Linked DNA regions of Priestia megaterium. The protein of the gene in region 1 interacts with the protein of each later gene in a pairwise test. Links are inferred from orthologs where the notes say so. Each region holds a gene or a part of one and is shown in the gene's direction. Other genes may lie near its edges.

Evidence for each region.
Region 2: the proteins of odhB (region 1) and lpdA interact in binary tests that used the Escherichia coli proteins (3 or more experiments, as listed by UniProt). The link is inferred for Priestia megaterium from one-to-one orthologs.

What each region holds. Positions count from the first base shown.
Region 1 is NZ_CP085442.1:2,981,235-2,992,781, reverse strand. The notes cover bases 2,854-5,845. They hold odhB (2-oxoglutarate dehydrogenase complex dihydrolipoyllysine-residue succinyltransferase), read left to right. Parts: upstream 2,854-3,697; coding sequence 3,698-4,993; downstream 4,994-5,845. Other genes in these bases: LIS78_RS15165 (YhgE/Pip domain-containing protein), read left to right, coding at 5,845-5,845; LIS78_RS15170 (TetR/AcrR family transcriptional regulator), read right to left, coding at 5,035-5,643; sucA (2-oxoglutarate dehydrogenase E1 component), read left to right, coding at 2,854-3,681. In the rest of the region: LIS78_RS15185 (PadR family transcriptional regulator), read left to right, coding at 1-455; more of sucA, read left to right, coding at 820-2,853; more of LIS78_RS15165, read left to right, coding at 5,846-7,020; LIS78_RS15160 (FAD-dependent monooxygenase), read left to right, coding at 7,056-8,570; LIS78_RS15155 (response regulator transcription factor), read left to right, coding at 8,702-9,394; LIS78_RS15150 (sensor histidine kinase), read left to right, coding at 9,391-10,866; LIS78_RS15145 (TolB family protein), read left to right, coding at 10,887-11,547. UniProt on the Escherichia coli protein: E2 component of the 2-oxoglutarate dehydrogenase (OGDH) complex which catalyzes the second step in the conversion of 2-oxoglutarate to succinyl-CoA and CO(2).
Region 2 is NZ_CP085442.1:1,334,017-1,345,445, forward strand. Bases 1-2,874 are described here. They hold lpdA (dihydrolipoyl dehydrogenase), read left to right. Parts: upstream 1-668; coding sequence 669-2,081; downstream 2,082-2,874. Other genes in these bases: LIS78_RS06810 (dihydrolipoamide acetyltransferase family protein), read left to right, coding at 1-665; LIS78_RS06820 (hypothetical protein), read left to right, coding at 2,328-2,570; LIS78_RS31290 (hypothetical protein), read left to right, coding at 2,713-2,847. In the rest of the region: LIS78_RS06825 (GapA-binding peptide SR1P), read left to right, coding at 3,150-3,275; LIS78_RS06830 (aminotransferase class I/II-fold pyridoxal phosphate-dependent enzyme), read right to left, coding at 3,314-4,789; LIS78_RS06835 (UPF0223 family protein), read left to right, coding at 5,320-5,589; LIS78_RS06840 (YktB family protein), read right to left, coding at 5,639-6,274; LIS78_RS06845 (YkzI domain-containing protein), read left to right, coding at 6,542-6,727; LIS78_RS06850 (inositol monophosphatase family protein), read left to right, coding at 6,923-7,729; LIS78_RS06855 (YlaF family protein), read right to left, coding at 7,838-8,023; translational GTPase TypA, read left to right, coding at 8,137-9,975; LIS78_RS06865 (YlaH-like family protein), read left to right, coding at 10,135-10,452; LIS78_RS06870 (hypothetical protein), read right to left, coding at 10,479-10,913; LIS78_RS06875 (YlaI family protein), read right to left, coding at 10,915-11,115; LIS78_RS06880 (pyridoxamine 5'-phosphate oxidase family protein), read left to right, coding at 11,301-11,429. UniProt on the Escherichia coli protein: Lipoamide dehydrogenase is a component of the glycine cleavage system as well as of the alpha-ketoacid dehydrogenase complexes.

The sequences.
Region 1 (11,547 bases):
TTGATACGCTTGAAAAAAATCAGTTGGTGAAAGTAGTAGATGTGATTCGAGAGACGAACAGACCTGAAAAGACCGTTTATTCTATCACGGATGCAGGAAGAGAAGAATTTGAGCGCCTTTATTTTGAACAGCTATTAAAAAAAGAGCATATGCATAGACCAGTTTATGCTGCTCTTTCATTTACTTCTTACGTCGATCAAGAAAAAGTGGCTTCTGCTTTAGAAAAAAAGATTGAGGAAACGGCTGCTTATTTAGAAAAAATGCAAAATTTGTACCAAGTTAAAAAGGTGGATCATTCCATTGCAAATCTGTCGATCATTATGCGCACGATTATGCATTTGAAAGTAGAACTAACTTGGTTCACTCATTTACTCGAAGCGGCGAAAAGCAACAAGCTTACAGAAGTAGATAATGGTTATTTTGAAGACGTTGAAAAAATCGTAGATGAGTTTTAAAAAAAGAAGCAAAACGCTGCTTCTTTTTTTTAATGGTCATAAAATATATTTCAAGCAATTTAATTTTGCCAAAAGCTAGGTCAATAACAATTAATTAACACCTAATTCGACCTTTAATCAGCTTTACTTATAAAACGCTTTCAAAAAGTAGTAAGACTATTAAAAAAGTAAAAAAAATTAAAGAAATATAGCGATTTCATTTTGATTGACGAGTAAAAGAGTGGTAAAATATAAGCAGATATCAGATACACACGCAGTGAGATTTATCACTCGTTGTAAAGATGTCAGACGATAAGGTAATCGACATTCAAAATGGAAAGATTGTTGAGTACGACAATTATTATAACTCGTTGGGGGTTTTATCATGGGTAACGAAACGTCGAATAGAGGGGAGCCTTGGCAAGGATTTTTAGGTCCGAACTATGGCTATGTATTAGAACAGTATGAGTTATATGAAGAGCAGTCAGATCTAGTAGATCCAGAGTTAAAAGAATTATTTGATTATTGGGGTGCTCCTCCATTAAACGAAAGTGAGCAAGTTCAGCAAGCTGAATACGCACAGGCTGCACCTTCAGCTAACACATCTAAAATCGCATCGGCTATTAAGCTAGCGGAAAACATCCGTGCTTATGGTCATCTATACGCATCAATTAAGCCTCTTGAAAGCGAGAAGAAAGATCCTGTCTTGCTTCACTTGGAAGATTACAATTTAACGCAAGAAGATTTGAAATCAATTCCGGTTGACATTTTATGTACAAATGCACCATCACACGTCAAAAATGGTTTAGACGCAATTAACTATTTAACAGATGTCTACACAAAAACCATTGCGTTTGAATTCCATCACGTACATAACATGGAAGAGAATAAGTGGCTGACTGATATGGTCGAGTCAGGTGCTATTTTCCAACCTCTTTCAAATGAGAAAAGAACTTCTATATTAAAGCGTTTAACAGAAGTAGAAGGCTTTGAACAATTTTTACACCGTACATTTGTCGGACAAAAACGCTTTTCTATTGAAGGCGTAGATATGTTAATTCCACTTGTAGATGAACTGATTGCACGCTCAGTGGAAACAAGCCCAAAAACGGTTAATATCGGTATGGCTCATCGTGGGCGCTTAAATGTATTGGCACACGTATTAGGCAAGCCGTATGAAATGATTTTTGCAGAATTCCAGCATGCACCTAACAAGGAATTAGTTCCTTCAGAAGGTTCAATCGGTATCAACTACGGCTGGACGGGAGACGTAAAATATCACCTGGGTGCCGACAAACAAATTAAAGCAGAGAACACAGTTCGAGCTCGTTTGACATTGGCTAGTAACCCTAGTCACTTGGAGTTTGTTAATCCGGTTGTGGAAGGGTTTACAAGAGCGGCTCAAGATGAGCGTGATGTGAATGGATACCCAAAACAAGATGTAAAAAAATCGTTCGCGATTTTAATTCACGGAGATGCTGCGTTCCCTGGTGAAGGTATTGTACAAGAAACGCTGAACTTAAATCAATTGACTGGTTATCAAACAGGTGGAACAATCCACATTATTGCTAACAACATGATTGGATTTACAACAGAAAGCGTCGATTCTCGTTCAACGAAATATGCAAGTGACTTAGCAAAAGGGTTTGAAATTCCCATTGTTCACGTAAATGCGGATGATCCGGAAGCCTGTTTAGCTGCTGCTTACTTTGCTTATGAGTATCGCAGACGCTTTAACAAAGATTTCTTGATTGATTTAATTGGATACCGTCGATTTGGTCACAATGAAATGGATGAACCGTCTGTAACGCAGCCGAAGATGTATGAAATTGTGACAAAACGTCCAACCGTTCGTGCTATGTATGCAAAGCAGCTTGAAGAACAAAATGTAATTCAAAGCGGCCAAGCAGATCAAATTAATGAAGAGTTACAAGCGAAGTTAAAAGCAGCTTATGAGAAAGTACCGCCAAAAGCTGAAAAGCAACATAGAATTATGGAAATGCCACAAGCAGTCTTCAAAGGAATTTCAGATATTGATACATCTGTTACAAAAGAAGAGCTGTTTGAAGTGAATCAAGAGCTAGTGAAATACCCTGAAGGATTTAACGTATTTCCAAAACTTGATCGCATCTTATCTAAACGTGCCAAAGCGTTTGAAGAAAATGAAAGCGTAGATTGGTCATTGGGTGAGGCATTTGCATTTGCTACGATTTTAAGAGACGGCACGCCAATTCGTATTACAGGCCAAGATTCTGAACGTGGTACGTTTGCACATAGACATCTTGTTCTTCATGATCATAAGACAGGGGATGTTTACTCACCACTACACGCAATGAAGAACGTAAGCGCTTCCTTTGATATTCGTAACAGTCCATTATCTGAAGGTTCAGTGCTTGGATTTGAATACGGCTATAATGTATTTGCTCCTGAAACGCTTGTTCTTTGGGAAGCACAGTTCGGTGATTTTGCCAATGCAGGTCAAGTTATTATTGACCAGTTTATTGCAGCAGGCCGTGCTAAGTGGGGACAAAAATCTGGAATGGTCTTATTGCTTCCACACGGCCATGAAGGTCAAGGGCCAGAACACTCAAGCGCTCGTCTAGAACGTTATTTACAGCTAGCTGGAGAAAACAACTGGACAATCGCAAACGTAACAAGCGCTGCACAATATTTCCACTTACTTCGACGACAAGCTGCCATTTTACAGCGCGAAGAAGTAAGACCGCTAGTAGTTATGACACCAAAAAGTTTGCTTCGTAATGCTTTTAGTGTGTCAAACCTTGAAGAGTTTACAAAAGGCTCTTTCCGCTTAGTAGTAGAACAGCCTGGATTAGGCAAAAAAGAAGATGCAGTTGAACGAATCGTTCTGTGCAGCGGAAAAATCAGCAGTGAATTAACGGAACGCTTAAACAAAGCAGAAGATGATAAAGATTGGCTACACGTCCTTCGTCTAGAACAAATTTATCCGTTCCCGAGACGCGTAATTGCTGAAATCTTTGCTCGCTATAAAAATTTAAAAGAGATTGTCTGGTTACAAGAAGAGCCGGAAAACATGGGCGCATGGAACTATGTAGAAGATCGACTTCGTGAAGTAGCACCAGAAGGAGCTACGGTTGACTACATCGGCCGCACAAGACGCTCAAGTCCAGCTGAAGGAGATCCAACAGTTCACAGACAAGAACAAGAACGTATTTTACAAGATGCATTAACTAAAAATGAAATTGCTAACGACGTTGTTACACGATAAGGAAGGGGAATGAACCATGGGAGAGATTAAAGTACCGGAATTAGCAGAATCAATTTCTGAAGGAACAGTTGCACAGTGGCTAAAACAAGTAGGAGATTTTGTTGAAAAAGGCGATTATATCGTTGAACTTGAAACAGATAAAGTTAACGTGGAAATTACAGCTGAAGACTCTGGTGTGCTAACAGAACTTCTTGCTGGTGAAGGCGACACAGTGCAAGTTGGTGAAACAATTGCACGTCTTGAAGCGAAAGAAGGAGCTTCAGCATCAGCAGCACCAAAAGCTGAAGAAAAACCAGCAGAGGAAGCACCAAAGCAAGAAGCGGCTCCAGCTCAGCAAAAAACTGTTGAAGAAGTTGCGCCAGCAGCTGAAGCGCCTCAGCAAGGAAATCAAAAACAATGGCTGATTGCTTCTCCTGCAGCTCGCAAAGCAGCAAGAGAACGCGGAATCAAGCTAGATCAAGTGCCAACTACTGATCCTCTTGGCCGTGTGCGTAAACATGATATTGATTCATATGCAGATCAAAAATCAAATGAGCAAAAACAGCAGGCACAAGCAAGTAAGCCAGCTAACCCGGTATCTCCGTCTCCAGCGGCAAGTGAAAATAGCGACAAACCTGTTGAACGCGAACGTATGTCACGTCGTCGTCAAACAATTGCCAAACGTCTTGTTGAAGTTCAGCAAACAGCGGCTATGCTAACAACGTTTAACGAAGTAGACATGACCGCTGTTATGGCTCTTCGCAAACGACGCAAAGACAAATTCTTTGAACAGCACGACGTAAGACTTGGCTTTATGTCATTCTTTACAAAAGCAGTAGTAGCAGCACTTAAAAAGTATCCATTATTAAACGCTGAAATTCAAGGAAACGAGTTATTAATTAAAAAATTCTATGATATCGGTATTGCTGTGTCAGCTCCAGACGGTCTTGTTGTTCCAGTTGTACGTGATGCTGACCGCAAAACATTCGCTGGTATCGAAGGATCTATCGTTGATTTAGCGAAAAAAGCGCGCGACAATAAATTAGCATTAAAAGATTTACAAGGTGGAACGTTCACAATTACAAACGGCGGCGTATTCGGTTCATTAATGTCTACACCAATCCTAAACGGACCTCAAGTTGGTATTTTAGGAATGCACAAAGTCCAGCTTCGTCCGGTAGCAATTGATGAAGAGCGTATCGAAAATCGTCCGATGATGTATATTGCACTTTCTTACGATCACCGTATCGTTGACGGCAAAGAAGCCGTAAGCTTCCTAGCTACTGTTAAAGAACTATTAGAAGATCCAGAATCTTTATTACTAGAAGGTTAATAAAAAGAACCTGCTATTCTCTAAGAAAATAGCAGGTTCTTTTATGTTCGTTTAATGCCTGCAACATAAGCAGGACCCAAAAAAGTCATGCTAGCGAGTGTCAGGGCCATTTCTCGCGGTGACTGCTTCATATCTTGTTCTAGCCAGTGCTGAATGACTCCAAGATGCGCTGACGTTACATAAGACATTAAATGTTCAAGTGGAACAAGCGGAGGCATTTTATTATCAATGAGCTCTAATTTTTCCAGCATATTGGTTTTCATGACCTCTTTAATTTTAAGATGAAATCCAGGATTTCCTTTTGGACCAAGCATAACCTGCATAAAACGCGCATTCTCTTGAATATATTCAAAAAGTGCAATAATAAACGGTAAAGGCTGTTCTTTCAAATTAGCAGACACAATCTCATTTGGATTTGCTTTTTTGATAAATTCTTTTATCTCTTGAATGACTTCATTTTCGCTTTTTTCAAGCAAATCGTATTTGTCCTGGTAGTGTAAATAAAAGGTTCCACGATTAATATCCGCTTTTTTTGTTAGATCTCTGACTGTTACTCCTTCAAACCCTTTCTCTTCCATCAATTCTGTTAAAGCATCTCGAATGAATCTTTTTGTTCGAATAATTCGGCGATCTGTTTTTGAATTACCCACAGTTTTTAAACACCTACTTTTTTCTTTTATAATGAACAGTTATATGTTTTGTGTTCAGTAAGCACCATTCTCACGATTATTGCATATTGAGATTGCAGATGAATTTATTATAATTTACATAGTGATCACTAATCAACACCATGTACATTATTTTTTCTTTCGTCAAAGTCCATATGTTTAAAATGAAAAGGGGACATTTATATGAAGTTAGTTCACCAAAAACGTATATACTTTTCACCAATTATAGTGGTAGCAGTTATTTTCATTTTTATCCTAACGTTAATTCCTTCAGTAAGCCAAGCACCTAAGAATTTGCCAATTGCATTCGTAAATGCCGACGAAGGAATGACAGTTCCAGCAAAGGGTAAGGTAAATATAGGAGATCAAATAAAACAAAATATGAAGAGTTCAAGCACTGAACAGTCTTCGGTTAAATGGATTTTTGTATCAACTACTAAAGAAGTTGAAAAAGGGTTAAATAATCAAAAATACTATGGGGCGCTTATCATTCCAAAAGATTTCACCCAAAAACAGGCGACTCTTCAGACGGCTCAGCCTGATGCACCTGCTATTAGATTATTAGTGAATCAGGGAATGAATACAGCTGCTTCAACACTAGCAAGTCAGGTGCTAAACGGAGCAGTTGATAAGATAAATGAAAATATGCGCTTGCAGATAGTGAAAAGATTTGAACAAAACGGAACGCAACTAAGTGCAAACCAAGCATTAGCACTCGCTGCACCGATTCAAAAGACAGTTATAAACGTAAACCAAACAGGGACTCATAGTGTCAACGGAAATGCCCCCGTTTCATTATTTCAGCCGCTGTGGATGGCGAGTATAGCAGGGGCAGCAGTTGTATTTCTCGCTATCCAAAAAATCACGTTTTCTTCTCGTAAAGAGAAAATCGTTAACCAAGTAGGGTTCGTAATCATCGGGGTTATACTTGCTTTAGCTGCAGGTTTCGGGCTAGCGTGGCTGGCTGAAGTAGTTGGAATAAGCGTTCCTTCATTTTTGGATACAGCACTATTCTTAGCTATTGCTTACTTCAGTTTTTTCACTCTGATATCAGCCGTACTTTCATGGCTAGGACTAAAGGGACTTCCGATTTTCGTTATTATTCTATTTTTTGGCGCACCTTTACTTTCAATGGCCCCAGAGATTATGCCTGATTTTTATAGAGAGTGGATTTATCCATGGCTGCCAATGAGATTTATGGTAGATGGCGTACGAGAACTATTTTTCTTTGGAGAACATCTGACATGGAATCATTCTGTATCTGCTCTAGCTCTTATCTCTTTAATAAGTTTATGTGCTCTGTTTGCTTCTGCTTTACCTGCATCTTCTGTAAAAAAAGAGAAGTCTCGCTCAATATAAAAGATACTGTAACTGAATGAAAAGGAGAGATGATGATGAATCCACAAATCCTAATCGTTGGTGCCGGCCCTACTGGCCTCGTTATGGCCTACAATTTAGCCAGACATAACATTCCTTTTCGAATTATTGATAGAAGCGACGGGCCTGGGCAAGCCTCCCGGGCAATGGCTATTTTACCGCGAACCCTTGAATTTTATCAGCAGTTCGGTTTTGCAGATGAAGTCATAGACCGCGGGATTAAGATGGAAGATGTATACGTCCGAGTAAAGAATAAAATAAAAGCAAAAGTTCATCTAGGATCTTTAGGAGAAGGATTAAGTCCTTTTCCTTTTGTTCTTACATTTCCACAGGACGACCACGAGCGGTTTCTACTTGAAAAATTAAAAAATCTTGGGATTGAAGTAGAATGGAAGACGGAGTTACTATCTCTAGCTGAACACGGAGAAGGGGTAAAAACTTTATTAAAAGCCCAGCAAGAGGAAACCGCTTATTTTAAGTATATTTGTGGATGTGACGGAGCACATAGTACAGTTCGGAAACAAATGAAGATAGAATTTAAAGGAGAAAAATATAAACAGCATTTTTATGTGATGGATGTTGAAGGCTCTGGTGAAATGATGAAGAATCAAAAAATCAGTATTTCATTTAGCAATGAAGAATTTTTGATTTGTATGCCTGTTAGAAGTAAAGGAACGTATCGAATGATCGGCGTTATTCCTTCAGCTTTTGGGGATCAAAACGATGTAAAAGCTGAAAACATTCACGCTTTTCTTCAACAAACATTTGGTGCTCAGGTTGAGGGTATAAATTGGTTCTCGACATATCATATCCATCACAGAGTAGCAAGTCGTTTCCGACAGGGGCGTATTTTTCTAAGTGGAGATGCAGCCCATATTCATAGTCCTGCAGGCGGACAAGGAATGAACACAGGAATTGGAGATGCAATCAACCTTTCATGGAAATTAGCAGCTGTCCTTCAACACAAAGCGGCACTTTCCATATTAGATACATACGAAGAAGAAAGGTTGCCTTTTGCAGAGCTGCTTGTAAATACAACTGATCACGCTTTTAAGCGAATGGTGGCACGAGATAAAACGAGTCAATTTTTTAGAAAGCATATCTTTCCGCCTGTACTATCCTTTTTATTTCGTTTCCCTTATCCCCGTCACAAAGCATTTACGATTTTATCTCAAATCCGCATTAAGTATCGAAATAGTGACCTAAACAGCGGGCAAGGGACAAGTGTGCAAAGTGGTGATCGGTTACCTTATGTGGAAGGGAATTTTGAATCTTTACAGTCATTAAACTGGCAAATACATGTCTATGGAACAGCAGCAGAGAAGCTAAAAAAGAGCATGCAAGAAAAAGACTTCTCCTTGCACGAGTTTTCTTGGAACTCTTACTTGAAGAAAGCAGGGCTTCAAAAAGATGCTCTGTACGTTATTAGACCGGACGGATACATTGGTTTTATTAGCAGCGAGCAGCGTATGGATCTGCTGCATCAATATTTGCATACGCATAACATTCTTCCTTTTACAAATGAATATTAGATCTAAAAAAACGCCACCTTATATGGTGTTTTTATTTTTGTTTACAATTTCGAAACAACTTGGAGATGTTTTTGGGAAAGCTGTTTGATAAGATAGACGAATAGAAATATCAAATGAAAGTACGTGATACATTGAATAAAAGGATTTTAGTAGTTGATGATGAAAAAAGTATTGCTACAGCGGTATCCTATGCTTTCAAGCGCGAAGGATATATTGTAGACACAGCATCTGACGGTGAGGAAGCACTTGAAAAAGTAAAAAGCTTTCAACCTGACGTGATGATATTAGATGTGATGATGCCGAAATTAACCGGCTATGAAGTATGCCGAAAACTTGAGAATCGAAGAGGAATGGGGATTATCTTGTTAACGGTTAAAAATGATATCGTTGATAAAGTTCTAGGCTTAGAGTTAGGCGCAGATGATTACATGACCAAGCCTTTTGATTTAAGAGAACTTGTAGCCAGAGCTAAAGCACTTGTTCGGCGAATGGAAAAGAATGCAGCGCCTGAGGCTGCAGGAGAAATCACTGTAGGAAAAGTGAAGGTAAACTTAATTCAGCGCACGTTACACGTTGCCAATGATTTAGTCAAGCTTACACCAAAAGAATTTGATCTTATTGCTTTATTACTTGTCAACTTAGAAAGAGTGTACACGAGAGAAGATTTATTAGATCTTGTCTGGGGAATGGATTATGCAGGCGGTACACGTACGGTAGACATTCACATGCAGCGCCTTCGAAAAAAAGTAGGAGACGCAGAACCTTATTTGCTACAAACAGTATATGGCGTTGGATATAAAGCGACAGCAGGGGTCAATGAATGAAAATAAGCCTCAAAGCTAAGATGGGACTCGTTCTTGCTTTTTTAATTATTTTAACAGTAACTGTCCTGAGCGTACTCGTATTAAAAGGAATTGAAACAAATCAGCGCGATCAGCTAGAAAGTGAACTTATTCAAAAAAGCAAAGCAGCCGAGCAAACAATTCGTCAAAGTTATTTAACGGGTGACCCCTCTTTGAACATAAATTCTTTTCTTCAGCAAAAAGGACAGCGCCTTGCATCTTCTATTGCATCACAAAGCGGAATGCAAACAGTTCTATATAATCAAAAAGGACAGGAAGCAGGAAGTTCTATTCCCATCGGCCAAAAAGATGTGGATGTTTCTGACACGCTTAGCTATGCTTTGAAAGGAAAAATAGCCTATCAAAACTCGGGTTCTTCTCTTATTTACTTTGCACCTGTGTCAATCGATAATCAATTTATTGGAGCCGTTCGTTTTGACCATTCATTAAAAAATAATCAGCAGTTTATAGCTGACATTAGACACCTATTTCGTGCTTGGGGAACGATTGCAGCAGCCTCAGCCTTTTTAATTGGCTATGCTTATTTTTACCGTATTGCTTCGATTATTGCTAGCCTTCAAAAAACTTCACAGCAGATTCGAAAAGGCCGTTATTTAACCGACCTGCCGTTCAAACGGGGCGATGAACTCGGGGAGCTCAGTCAAGGCTTGTTTTTTATGAGTACGTCGATTGAAAAAAATATCGATCAAATGAAGGAAGAAAAAAGAAAGCTTGAACTCGCTATTTCAAAGCTACAGTCTCTTGAACAGCAGCAAAAGCAGTTTATCGGAAACATCAGCCACGAATTTAAAACGCCTTTAACATCAATCAAAGCCTATGTTGACTTACTTGATATGTATCGAGATGATCCTCAGCTTATGGAAGACGGCGTGCAAAATATCCGTAAAGAAACGGATCGTCTTCATGAAATGGTAGATAAAATCTTAAAACTTTCAGCACTTGAGAAATATGATTTTGAGCAGCGACCGGAGTCAGTTAAATTGAAGGGACTTCTCGAAGACATATGCGACCGCATGAAAGGAAAAGCGGCTAAATTTGATTTAACCCTTCATACAAATATAAACGAATCGGTTGTTTGGGCTGATCGCGAAAGCTTAATACACATTTTTATCAATTTAATTGATAATGCTATTAAATATAATGAACCAGGCGGAAAAGTGGAAGTAACGTCTTACACTTTAGAGAATTCTATCATTGTGGATATAGCCAACACTGGAATAGGAATTCCAGCTGAAGCGGAAGAGAAATTATTCCAACCATTTTTTACTGTAAATAAAGACCGGTCGCGATTATCCGGAGGAACAGGCCTTGGCTTAGCATTAGCCAAAGATTTAACTGAAAAACAAAAAGGCGTTATCAAGTTGCATCATTCTGACCCTGCATGGACAATTTTCAAAGTGTCGTTTCCTTTGAAAAACAAAGAAATGAGTTAGTTAAAAGGAGTGAACCGTTATTGAAACGGTATAGATTAATGATATATATGGCAAGCGGTCTTTTTATTTTAACCTCGTGCGCCCAAGGACAAAGCCATAGGGAAACTGTTGAAAAACCCGACAAGAAAATCACTGTATTGGATCAAGTAGATCAAGATGGAAAAATAGAGGTGAAAAACGTTCAGGATATCAAAGGAGTCAGAGCGTTTCAATTTTTGAATGAACACAGCATTATCGTTAGTAAAGAAAATAAACAATTTCGCTCGCACGATTTCGGTTCCAAAGAGGTATATGCGCAGAATTTAGCTACTTATAATTTAAAAAATAAGTCCACTTTTGTTTTGCATCCAAGCGATGAAATTCAACATGCGGCGAAGCTTTCTCCGAATGGTGAGTATCTTTTTTATAAAGTTGCAAAAGGCGAAGATACATTTGGTTATATAATGAACGTTCAAACAAAAGAAACAGTTAAAATAAAGAATGCTCTTCTCTATCCATCGAGCGGAGAATGGCTTAATAATTCAGAAGTAATGTTTATTACAATGGAAGGAAAGCTTTCTAAAGCAAATGTAAAAGGAGAAGCAGAACCTCTGTTGCACAGAGGCGATCGAATTTTAGATGCAGTTAAAGGAATAGGCGGCATTTATTATATTGGTGTAAACAACCAGCTTTTTTTCCTTC
Region 2 (11,429 bases), 1.7 Mb from region 1 along the record:
GTGCAATCGCAAAAGCTATGGTTAACTCTAAACACACTGCTCCACACGTAACATTAATGGATGAAATCGATGTAACAGCTCTTGTTGCTCATCGTAAAAAATTCAAAACAGTTGCAGCAGATCAAGGTATTAAATTAACATTCTTACCTTACGTGGTAAAAGCGTTAACTTCAGCACTTAAGAAGTTCCCAGCTCTTAACACTTCAATCGATGACTCTACAGATGAAGTAATTCAAAAACATTACTACAACATCGGTATCGCTGCTGACACTGAAAAAGGTCTTTTAGTACCAGTTGTGAAAAATGCTGATCGTAAATCTGTGTTCGAAATTTCTGATCAAATTAACGACCTTGCTGGAAAAGCACGTGATGGTAAATTAGCTCCTGCTGAAATGAAAGGCGCTTCTTGTACAATCACAAATATCGGTTCTGCTGGTGGACAATGGTTTACTCCTGTTATCAACCACCCAGAAGTTGCAATTCTAGGTATCGGACGTATCGCTGAAAAACCAGTTGTACGCGACGGTGAAATTGTAATTGCTCCAGTATTAGCATTATCACTAAGCTTTGACCACCGTATTATCGATGGCGCAACAGCTCAAAACGCTCTTAACCAAATCAAGCGTTTATTAAATGATCCAGAATTATTATTAATGGAGGCGTAATAAATGGTAGTAGGAGATTTCCCAATCGAAACTGATACTCTTGTCATTGGTGCTGGCCCTGGTGGCTATGTTGCAGCAATTCGTGCAGCTCAATTAGGTCAAAAAGTTACAATCGTAGAAAAAGGTAACCTTGGAGGCGTATGCTTAAACGTTGGTTGTATTCCTTCAAAAGCATTAATCGCTGCAGGTCACCGTTTTGAACACGCTAAACATTCTGAAGACATGGGGATTATCGCTGAGAATGTAACAGTTGATTTCTCTAAAGTTCAAGAATTCAAAAACGGCGTTGTAAACAAACTTACTGGCGGTGTTGAAGGCCTTCTTAAAGGTAACAAAGTTGACATCGTAAAAGGTGAAGCTTACTTCGTTGACAGCGAAACTGTACGTGTAATGGATGAAAATTCTGCACAAACGTACAAATTCAAAAATGCTATCCTTGCAACTGGTTCTCGTCCAATCGAGATCCCTGGATTCAAATTCTCTGAGCGCGTAATCAACTCTACAGGTGCATTAGCGCTTAAAGAAGTTCCTAAAAAATTAGTTGTAATCGGCGGAGGTTACATCGGTACTGAGCTTGGTACTGCTTTTGCTAACTTCGGTACAGAAGTTACATTTGTAGAAGCTGCTGATGAAATCTTAGCTGGTTTTGAAAAACAAATGAGTTCACTTGTTAAACGTAACCTTAAGAAAAAAGGAAACGTTGAAATCTATACAAAAGCAATGGCTAAAGGTGTTGAAGAAACTGCTGACGGCGTACAAGTTACGTTTGAAGTAGGCGGAGAGTCAAAAGTAATCGATGCTGACTACGTATTAGTTACTGTAGGTCGTCGTCCTAACACTGATGAGCTTGGTCTTGAGCAAGTTGGCGTTAAAATGACTGACCGTGGTCTTATCGAAATCGATAACCAAACTCGTACATCTGTAAGCAACATCTTTGCAATTGGTGATATCGTAACTGGACCACCACTTGCACACAAAGCTTCTTACGAAGGTAAAATCGCAGCTGAAGTAATCGCTGGCGAACCTGCGGAAATTGACTACTTAGGAATTCCAGCAGTTGTATTCTCTGAGCCTGAGCTTGCATCTGTAGGTTATACTGAAGCACAAGCGAAAGAAGAAGGATTAGCTGTTAAAGCTTCTAAATTCCCATTTGCTGCTAACGGACGTGCGCTTGCACTTAACGCTGCAGAAGGCTTCTTGAAGCTTATCACTCGTAAAGAAGACGGAGTAGTTGTTGGTGCTCAAATCGCTGGACCTAGCGCATCTGACATGATTGCTGAGCTTGGTCTTGCTATCGAAGCTGGCGTAACAGCTGAAGATATCGCATTAACAATTCACGCTCACCCAACATTAGGTGAAATCACAATGGAAGCTGCTGAAGTAGCTATTGGAAGCCCAATTCACATTGTAAAATAATGTTTTTAAAAAGCTGATGCGTATGCATCAGCTTTTTTTTGATGAAAACAGTTCTCATCAAGCATCAGATGCTTGTCAGACAGTTTTGCTGCTGGTGGGTATATTTCTGAAAGAATCATGTAAAAAGCGCTGAGGCAGTCTTAAATGAGCTTTAGACGCATACATATGAAGTGGGACGTGCTTTTCTTATAGCTAGATAAAAAAATTGCTCTTTTGGATAACGAATGAAAAGGCGGCGAAGGAGCTATGAAGACGTATTTCGTTTGGAGCTTACACATTGTTATTTGGATGGGCTATTCACTGGTTGAATTGCTATCAAAACGTGATCAATTGACATCTAAAATTATTTTATTTTTAGTATTTGCTTATTTAGCTTACGGTATAGCAGAAATGAACGTCAAATCTAAAAGACTGGCGCTTATGATGACAGGTACCACTTCAGCTGTCTGCTTGACATGTTATCAACTAATTTTATTTTGTACGGCGTAAAATGGGGTAAAAAAGAGGCTGGGACAAAAGTATTTTAGTTGAAAGGAAATCCGGACGATTAATCAATATTATTGGTAAAACGTCCGGATTTTTTTATTGGTATGGTGAACGTAGGTTTCATGTGTGTAATTGCTTCTAGCTGTTGATGGGAGGGCATGGTGAAGACTCCTGCGGGAAAAGCGGAATAGGTGAGACCCTCCAGGAGCGTATGCGACGAAGAGGCTCATCGGCCATCCGCAGAAAGCGAAGTCTTGCACAGAAATCAACTGCCGTGTAACAAGTGATCTATACCAGCCCATTTATCCAATTTACTTGTCTTTGGATTGGGGTGATTTAGTCATGTCTCAATCTCCTTTTTTATCCTACACCGTTTTCTTTTCTTTTTTCAATACCGCTTCTTCTTTAATATAAATGCTGATAAGCGTTCAGCTCTTTTAAAAATAAATAGGACATTTATGAGAAAAATATTTTAATGTGACATACTAATTAGTTGTTGACATATTTAATGTGACATAATAATATAATATCAAGAGTTGTAAAACGCTTACAAAAAAAGACGATTAAAGGGGAGTTTACAAAATGGGAACAATCGTATGTCAAACATGTAACTGCACAATTGATCATTTCGAAGATGAGAAAGTGACGCGATTATACTCAACATGTAAAAGCGGAGAATGTCAAAAAGCAGATGAAGATTTAGATTAATTCAATAAAAAAAGGTGCGAAGTTCCGCACCTTTTTTTTTATTGAATTGCTTTATGTTCTTTAATGACACGAAATGTTTTTAATTCAAAATCTTCCGGACCCTGCACTGGTAAACCTGCCTCTAAGTTTGTTTCAATGTAGGTTAAATTTTCCTCAGTGATGATTTCCCCAGGAATAAAAATAGGAATACCAGGAGGGTAGACCATCACAAATTCCGCAATAATACGGCCTGCCGATTCATGAAAAGGTACGACTTCTGTTTCAGCGTAAAAAGCATCACGAGGTGTTAAAGCCAATACAGGAATATCAGGCAATAAAATAGCCGGTTTTGCCGTTGTCTCAGAAAGATTATGGAATTTTACAGATAACTCACGCAGAGCTGTGACCAGACGTGACAGATCTTCTTCTGTATCTCCAGGCGTGATAATACATAGAATATTATAAAGGTCAGACATTTCAACTTCGATATTATGAGCTTCACGCATCCATTTTTCTACGTCATAGCCCGTAATTCCTAAATCTGAAACAGAAATAATTAATTTAGTAGGGTCTAAATCATACGTAGCTTTTGTGCCTAAAATTTCTCTGCCTATACATCGGATATGCTCAATTGTATTAATTTCTTTTCGTGCTTTTTCAGCAAGAGAAATTGCACGTTCAGCCAGCTCTTTTCCTTCTGTAGCTAAACGTTTTCGTGCAACATCTAAAGAAGCCAGCAGCAGATAAGATGTTGATGTTGTTGTCAGCATGCTTAAAATAGACTGTACACGTTTTGGAGAAATTAAGCCTTCGCGTATGTTTAGAATTGAACTTTGCGTCATAGAGCCGCCTAATTTATGCACGCTTGTTGCTGCCATATCTGCACCGGCCTGCATAGCAGACAGAGGCAAATCATCATGGAAGTGAATATGAACGCCGTGAGCTTCATCAACAAGTACAGGCACTTGATACGAGTGGGCAATTTCTACGATTTTACGAAGGTCTCCGGAAATTCCAAAGTAAGTTGGATTGATAACAAGCACTGCTTTTGCTTCAGGGTGCTGCTTTAAGGCTTTTTCTACAGAGTCCGATGTAATACCGTGAGAAATGCCAAGATTTTCGTCAATTTCAGGATGAATAAAAATAGGCGTAGCTCCTGAAAAAACAATCGCACTCATAACAGATTTATGCACGTTTCTAGGAACGATAATTTTATCTCCAGGTCCACATGTCGCCATAACCATTGCCATAATTGCTCCGCTCGTTCCTTGAACAGAGAAAAAAGTATGGTCAGCACCAAATGCTTCTGCAGCTAAATCCTGCGCTTGTTTGATAATGCCTTTTGGCTGGTGAAGGTCATCAAGAGGACCGATATTAATTAAATCAATAGATAAAGCATCATCGCCAATAAATGAGCGGAATTCAGGATCCATTCCATTTCCTTTTTTATGTCCAGGGATATGGAATTGTGTTGGGTTTTTTTTAGCGTGATTAACCAATCCAGTAAATAATGGAGTTGAAAATTGAGAAGACAACTTTGCTATACACCTCTTTTATCATAAATTGTCAGTCCCTCTAAGCAAAGCTTAGAGGGACTTTGATTGTTTTTTTATCAAATTACAGCATTCAATTTTATATACCAAAAACTAGTGGCTGTTGAATTCTACATATTAAAATATTAGACCTTTTTTTATAAAAGAAATTCAACAGAAATTCTACTCGGCAGTTTTCTTGATTTTAACCATTATATAAATGAATGAAACGTGTATGTTTACTACTGTTTGATAATATAAATACAATTTTCAGTTAAAAAAATACAAGTAATTGTAAACTGCTTATTACTCATTATTTTATAGTTCTTTATGTTTTGAAAATCCCCATAAAACAAAAGAATTATAGCACTTATTAACCCATTTGCAAAGATATTTTAAAGAGAAAATAAAAAGAAAAAAAAGGAGAAATTCTTTTGTGTGAAAAGAGAATAAATTTTGTGTACATTATAGATTGTGATAGAGTTAAGAATATAGATATACATAGATTGAAGAAATAAATGGAGTGATGAGAAGTGGAATATCAATACCCTATCTCCCTTGATTGGAGTACAGAAGAAATTATTGATGTAGTGAAGTTTTTTGAAAGCATTGAACGAGCTTATGAAAAAGGTATTGAGCGTGATCACCTAATGGCAGTCTATCGTCGATTTAAAGAAATTGTGCCAAGTAAAGCAGAAGAAAAAACAATCTGTAACGATTTTGAAGACCAAAGCAAATACTCTTCTTATCGAACGATTCAAAAAGCAAAGGCTGCTTCTTCTGGAGACATCATAAAAATGTAAAAAATGGAGCCAAGCTTGGCTCCATTTTTTTTATATCAATTCGTTAAAATTATGCATATGCTTTTTTAGTTAGTTCATATAATGGAGTTACCGTATGAAATGTTTGTTCAATACGAGCTATCCATTCTTCGCCGTTCATTGCAATCGCTTCTTCTTTTGGAATTGTAATGCCGCATAGGATCTCAGCTTTTTTAACCGTCTCTAGACGTTCAAACAAACTCTCTAAGTCTTCAGAAGATAAGTCGCCCATTTTTTCACTATCAGGTTTTGTATGATCTTTCGACCAAACAAACGAGGTTGGGATATTTTGACGAATCTCCTCAATGTTTTGTTTTAGCAGCTTTCCAAATTGTTCTTTAATAGGTGATTCGTAAATGACGGCGAACCACACAAAGACGTGTGTTTCCCAAAGGCCAATTTGAAAATGAGGGAGCTTTTTATACCCGCGTTTACTGTTAGCAAAGGCTACCCACGTATCTGCTGGCGGGTTAACTGTTCTTCGTGCATGTTTGGCAATGTGTACGAACATTTCATCTCCACAAAGTGAAGAAAGAGTAGGAGCAAAATGATTGCTCAATTGTTCGAATTTTGGGCGTATCGTTGTCTTGATGGCTTCCATACGTGCATCAAGCCCCTCGATACGGAATACGTTAAAGTCATCTTGTGAAAATCCTGAGAATGCCATGTGAAACCTCCGTTTTTTAGTGAATATGTATAGCTGCTGTGCATCTATGCAAGTAAGTATGATTTACGCGAAGATTCTACCACATGAAAAGCATAAACACCAATTAATTCGCATATGCTTGTCAAAACGTGTCTATCATTTTTTTATAGGTAATCACACAATTTAGTTGCATGAGATTAGGTTTCGACATAGACTATATCAATCAAAATATCTGAAAATTTAGTTTTCTATAAGCAGGTTCAATAATTTGAGAGGGGTGTTTGAAACATGAAACAAGTGGTGAATATGTATAAGAAGAATGATGGACAAAAAAGATTAGGTGTAATTCGTTTGGAGTTAGATTACGAGTTAGCGACGTTATATGAAGCCATGATGGAGAATAATGAGGAACAAAAACAAAAATGTAAGCGAAAGCTCGAGAAACTTCGTGAAGAAATGATATCTCTTCAGTAGCAGATACGGGAATAAAATAGAACAAATAAGGGTAAACTGTAAAAAAGGATTAAACTGAATGAGCAGATTCATAAGTGGTAACAGAGCACGTGGGAGAAGAAGCGGCAGTTCTTCTCCCACGTGCTCTGTTAATTGACATCTTGCAGAGGTTTTTTTAAGCTTAAATAAGAGACGTATTTTTGAGGGGGAATTGAGATGACACAACGCTGGAAAGAAATTGATACATACGTTAAAGAGTGGCTAAAAGAAGCTGGACAAAAAATTCAACAGTCGTTTAGTAAAGAACTTCTCATTCAAACGAAATCAAATCCAAATGATTTAGTAACAAATATGGATAAAGAAATTGAACAGTTTTTTATCTCGAAAATCAATGAAACCTTTCCGGAACATCATATTCTCGGAGAAGAAGGATATGGAGAAGAGCTGGAATCAGAAGAAGGAACAATTTGGATTATCGATCCAATCGACGGTACGATGAACTTTGTTCATCAGCAGCGGAATTTTGCTATTTCCATCGGTATATTTGAAAATGGTGTAGGACAAGCAGGTTATATTTATGATGTTATTCATAATGAGCTGTATCATGCTTTAAAAGGACAGGGCGCGTTTATGAATGACATCCAATTGCCGAAACTTGAACCTGTACCAGTTGAACAAGCTATTATTAGCCTAAATGCAACATGGGTGACGGAGAACCGTCGTATTGATCCTTCCGTATTAAGTCCGCTTGTGCGTAAAGTAAGAGGGACCCGTTCATATGGATCCGCAGCTATTGAGCTTGCTTACGTAGCGGCTGGACGCTTGGATGGATACATTACTTTACGTTTGGCTCCATGGGACTTTGCTGCCGGTAAAGTATTGATTGAAGAAGTTGGAGGAGTTATGACGGATTTAGAAGGAAAGCCGTTAGAGATTCTGGAAAAAAGCAGTGTATTTGTAAGCAAACCAACATTACATGACGAAATCTTTCGTACGTACCTTGAAGGAAAGTGGAATAAATAAAATAGAAGTGAAGACTTACGTGTAGTCAAAGAATTTTGTGATGAAAAAACGTCATGAACCATTTTGATCTTGCAAATGGCCATGACGCTTTCAATCATCGCAAAAAAATTACAGCTGCCCTTTTTCTCGCATTTTTTTCTTAGTCGTAAAGCCAAGGCCCATTACAACAATTAAAGCTACGATAGCTAAAATGACCCCGAGAGCGCTTCCTTCTCCGATAAATATGCCAATTGACATAATTGCTGCAGTTGCAATGAATGCATATAAAACGAATACCCACTTAATGTTTCTCATGTTGATTCCTCCCATTTGTAACGGATATTTATAGTGTACAACAAAATCATTCGGCAATTCTAGAGTTAGTGTGATATAATAGCTTAGTTATTACAAGCATAGGAGTGAAATGCGTGAACATTCGTAAAGATTTACGTAATATTGCCATTATTGCCCATGTAGACCATGGGAAAACAACGTTAGTAGATAAATTATTACATCAGTCCGGAACATTCCGTACTAATGAGCATGTTGAAGAACGTGCGATGGATTCAAATGACCTTGAGCGTGAGCGTGGAATTACAATTTTAGCGAAAAACACAGCTATTAATTATAAAGATACGCGTATCAACATCATGGATACGCCAGGACATGCTGACTTCGGTGGAGAAGTTGAGCGTATTATGAAAATGGTAGACGGTGTTCTACTTGTAGTAGATGCATACGAAGGATGTATGCCTCAAACGCGCTTTGTATTGAAAAAAGCATTAGAGCAAAACTTAACGCCGATTGTTGTTGTTAACAAAATCGACCGTGACTTTGCTCGTCCAACTGAAGTAGTTGATGAAGTAATTGACTTATTTATTGAACTAGGTGCAAGCGAGGAACAAATTGAGTTCCCTGTTGTTTATGCTTCAGCAATCAACGGAACAGCTAGCACGAACCCTGAAAAGCAAGATGAGAACATGTCATCTCTATTTGACTCAATCATTGAGCACATTCCAGCACCAGTAGACAACAGCGACGAACCACTTCAATTCCAAGTGGCAATGCTTGACTACAATGACTATCTTGGTCGTATCGGTGTAGGTCGCGTATTCCGCGGAACAATGAAAGTAGGCCAGCAAGTTGCATTAATGAAGCTTGACGGTACGGTAAAACAATTCCGCGTAACAAAATTATTCGGTTTCCTAGGCTTAAAGCGTGTTGAAATCGAAGAAGCAAAAGCAGGAGACTTGATCGCTGTATCAGGAATGGAAGACATCAACGTAGGTGAAACAGTATGTCCGTTTGACCACCAAGATGCACTGCCAATTTTACGTATTGATGAACCTACTTTACAAATGACGTTCTTAGTAAACAATTCACCGTTTGCTGGTCGTGAAGGTAAGTTTGTTACATCTCGTAAAATTGAAGAGCGCTTAATGTCTGAACTTGAGACAGATGTAAGTTTACGCGTGGAAAATACTGATTCACCGGATGTATGGGTCGTTTCAGGACGTGGAGAACTTCATTTATCTATTTTAATTGAAAATATGCGTCGTGAAGGATATGAGATTCAAGTATCAAAACCTGAAGTAATCGTTCGTGAAATTGATGGCGTTCGCTGTGAGCCAGTTGAACGTGTTCAAATCGACGTGCCTGAAGAACATACGGGTTCTATTATGGAATCAATGGGTGCTCGTAAAGGTGAAATGGTTGATATGATTAACAACGGCAGCGGTCAAGTTCGTTTGATCTTTATGGTTCCTGCACGTGGTTTAATCGGTTATACAACTGAGTTCTTATCGTTAACTCGTGGATTCGGTATCATTAACCATTCATTTGATAGCTACCAACCAATGCAGCAAGGTCAAGTTGGAGGTCGCCGTCAAGGTGTGCTTGTTTCTATGGAAAGCGGTAAATCATCTACTTATGGAATCCAAGGCGTAGAAGACCGCGGTACAATTTTCGTTGAGCCAGGTACAGAAGTATACGAAGGTATGATCGTAGGAGAACACACTCGTGAAAATGATATCGTTGTTAACATCTGTAAAATGAAGCAAATGACGAATATGCGTTCTGCTAATAAAGATCAAACAACAGGTATGAAAAAACCTCGTATTATGTCTCTAGAGCAATCACTTGAATATTTAAACGAAGATGAATATTGTGAAATCACACCAGAATCTATTCGTCTACGTAAAAAAATTCTTGATAAAAATGAGCGTGAAAAAGCAGCGAAAAAGAAAAAATACGCTGACACAAAATAATAAAAAAAGTAAGTCGTTAGCTCTATCTGCTAGCGGCTTGTTTTTTATCTATTATATCAGAATTTTCTATTTTTGAAAGCGTTTTATAAAGAAGGGATTTGGAAAGGAAAAAGGTGGCTTATATCGAATAATGTAAAGTAAGGAATAGGGGGAAGAAATATGGATGTAAAAGAACACCTTTCATTTTTTGCTGCTCTGTATCAAGTAGATGAACATGCAAAAATAGGAATGTGGCTGTTATACTTTACCATTTTAGGGCTATCTGTTCTCGTGTACAAACTCGGGTTTGCAAAGAAGCTGCCGCTTTTAAAATCTGTGGTTATTTATCTATTTTTAGCTTTTGGATGTACGATCTTAACGTTTTTAGGCATTTTTTTACCTGTAGCTGAAGGGCTTGTGGTTGCAGCTCTTGTATTGATTATTTATAAAATACGGCTGTATCAGGCTAAGAAGCAAAACTCCACGTTGGGTTCATAAAAGACTACATAAAAAGACGCTTGTAGCTACAAGCGTCTTTTTAGTATGATATAGCCGAAGACAAGAGCGGCTGCGAAAATTAAATGACCAGCTGTCCAATAAAAAATCGCTACTGCATCATCCACCGCAGGCGTAGGCTTGAGCGCAAGCAGCGTCAACGGAAAATACAAAGGAATGGTTGGAAGTGTTAATAAAAAGGAACACAATACGATTTTTCGAATAGACATATTATTTAATTTACCTACTATGTAAACAAAAACGATCCCAATTGCAACGGCAATGAATAAATGAAAAACAAACTCTATCCATTCAGGCCATTGAATAGGGCCGATGATAGGAATAAAATCAACATTTAATAAAAGGGTATAAACTTGTTTGCCGGTTAGCCATTCTATCCATTTTAAACATAACCCAAGGATAATCCCGCTTAAAATGCCAATACTTATTCCTAATCGGAGCACCTTACCAATCCTCCTCTGTCTTTTTCGACTCATATAGTTTAAAGTTACCAGTAGCTATGCGTTCTTTTGTTCGTTTTTCAATCCGTTCAGAACATTCATTGCACATATATGTATGGATAGGACGGTTGCGCAGTCGTTTTGCCACGAGCGTTTCATCCTCAATTGTTTCGATTTTATCGCACATGACACATTGTACTCTCATTTCTATCACCTCAACTTCTCTATACATCATTCTAGCCGAAAATTCTTGTTTTATAAAGTTTTTTTGCGGTGCTATCTCTCAGTAGAAAAGGAACGATAGGAAAACATTCCTAAAGAAGCAGGTAATTTTGCTTGTTAGCTCGAAGATAGTAACTAGTAAGTACATAAACAGTAGGAGGGATGAAAATGGCCAACGAAGTCGAGACTCAATTAGTAGATGCATTATACGATGAGCTACAGACAGAGAGATTTGCAACCATTTCAACTATTGATTTTGAAACAAACGGTCCAAATGTTAGTGCCATTTCGTGGTTA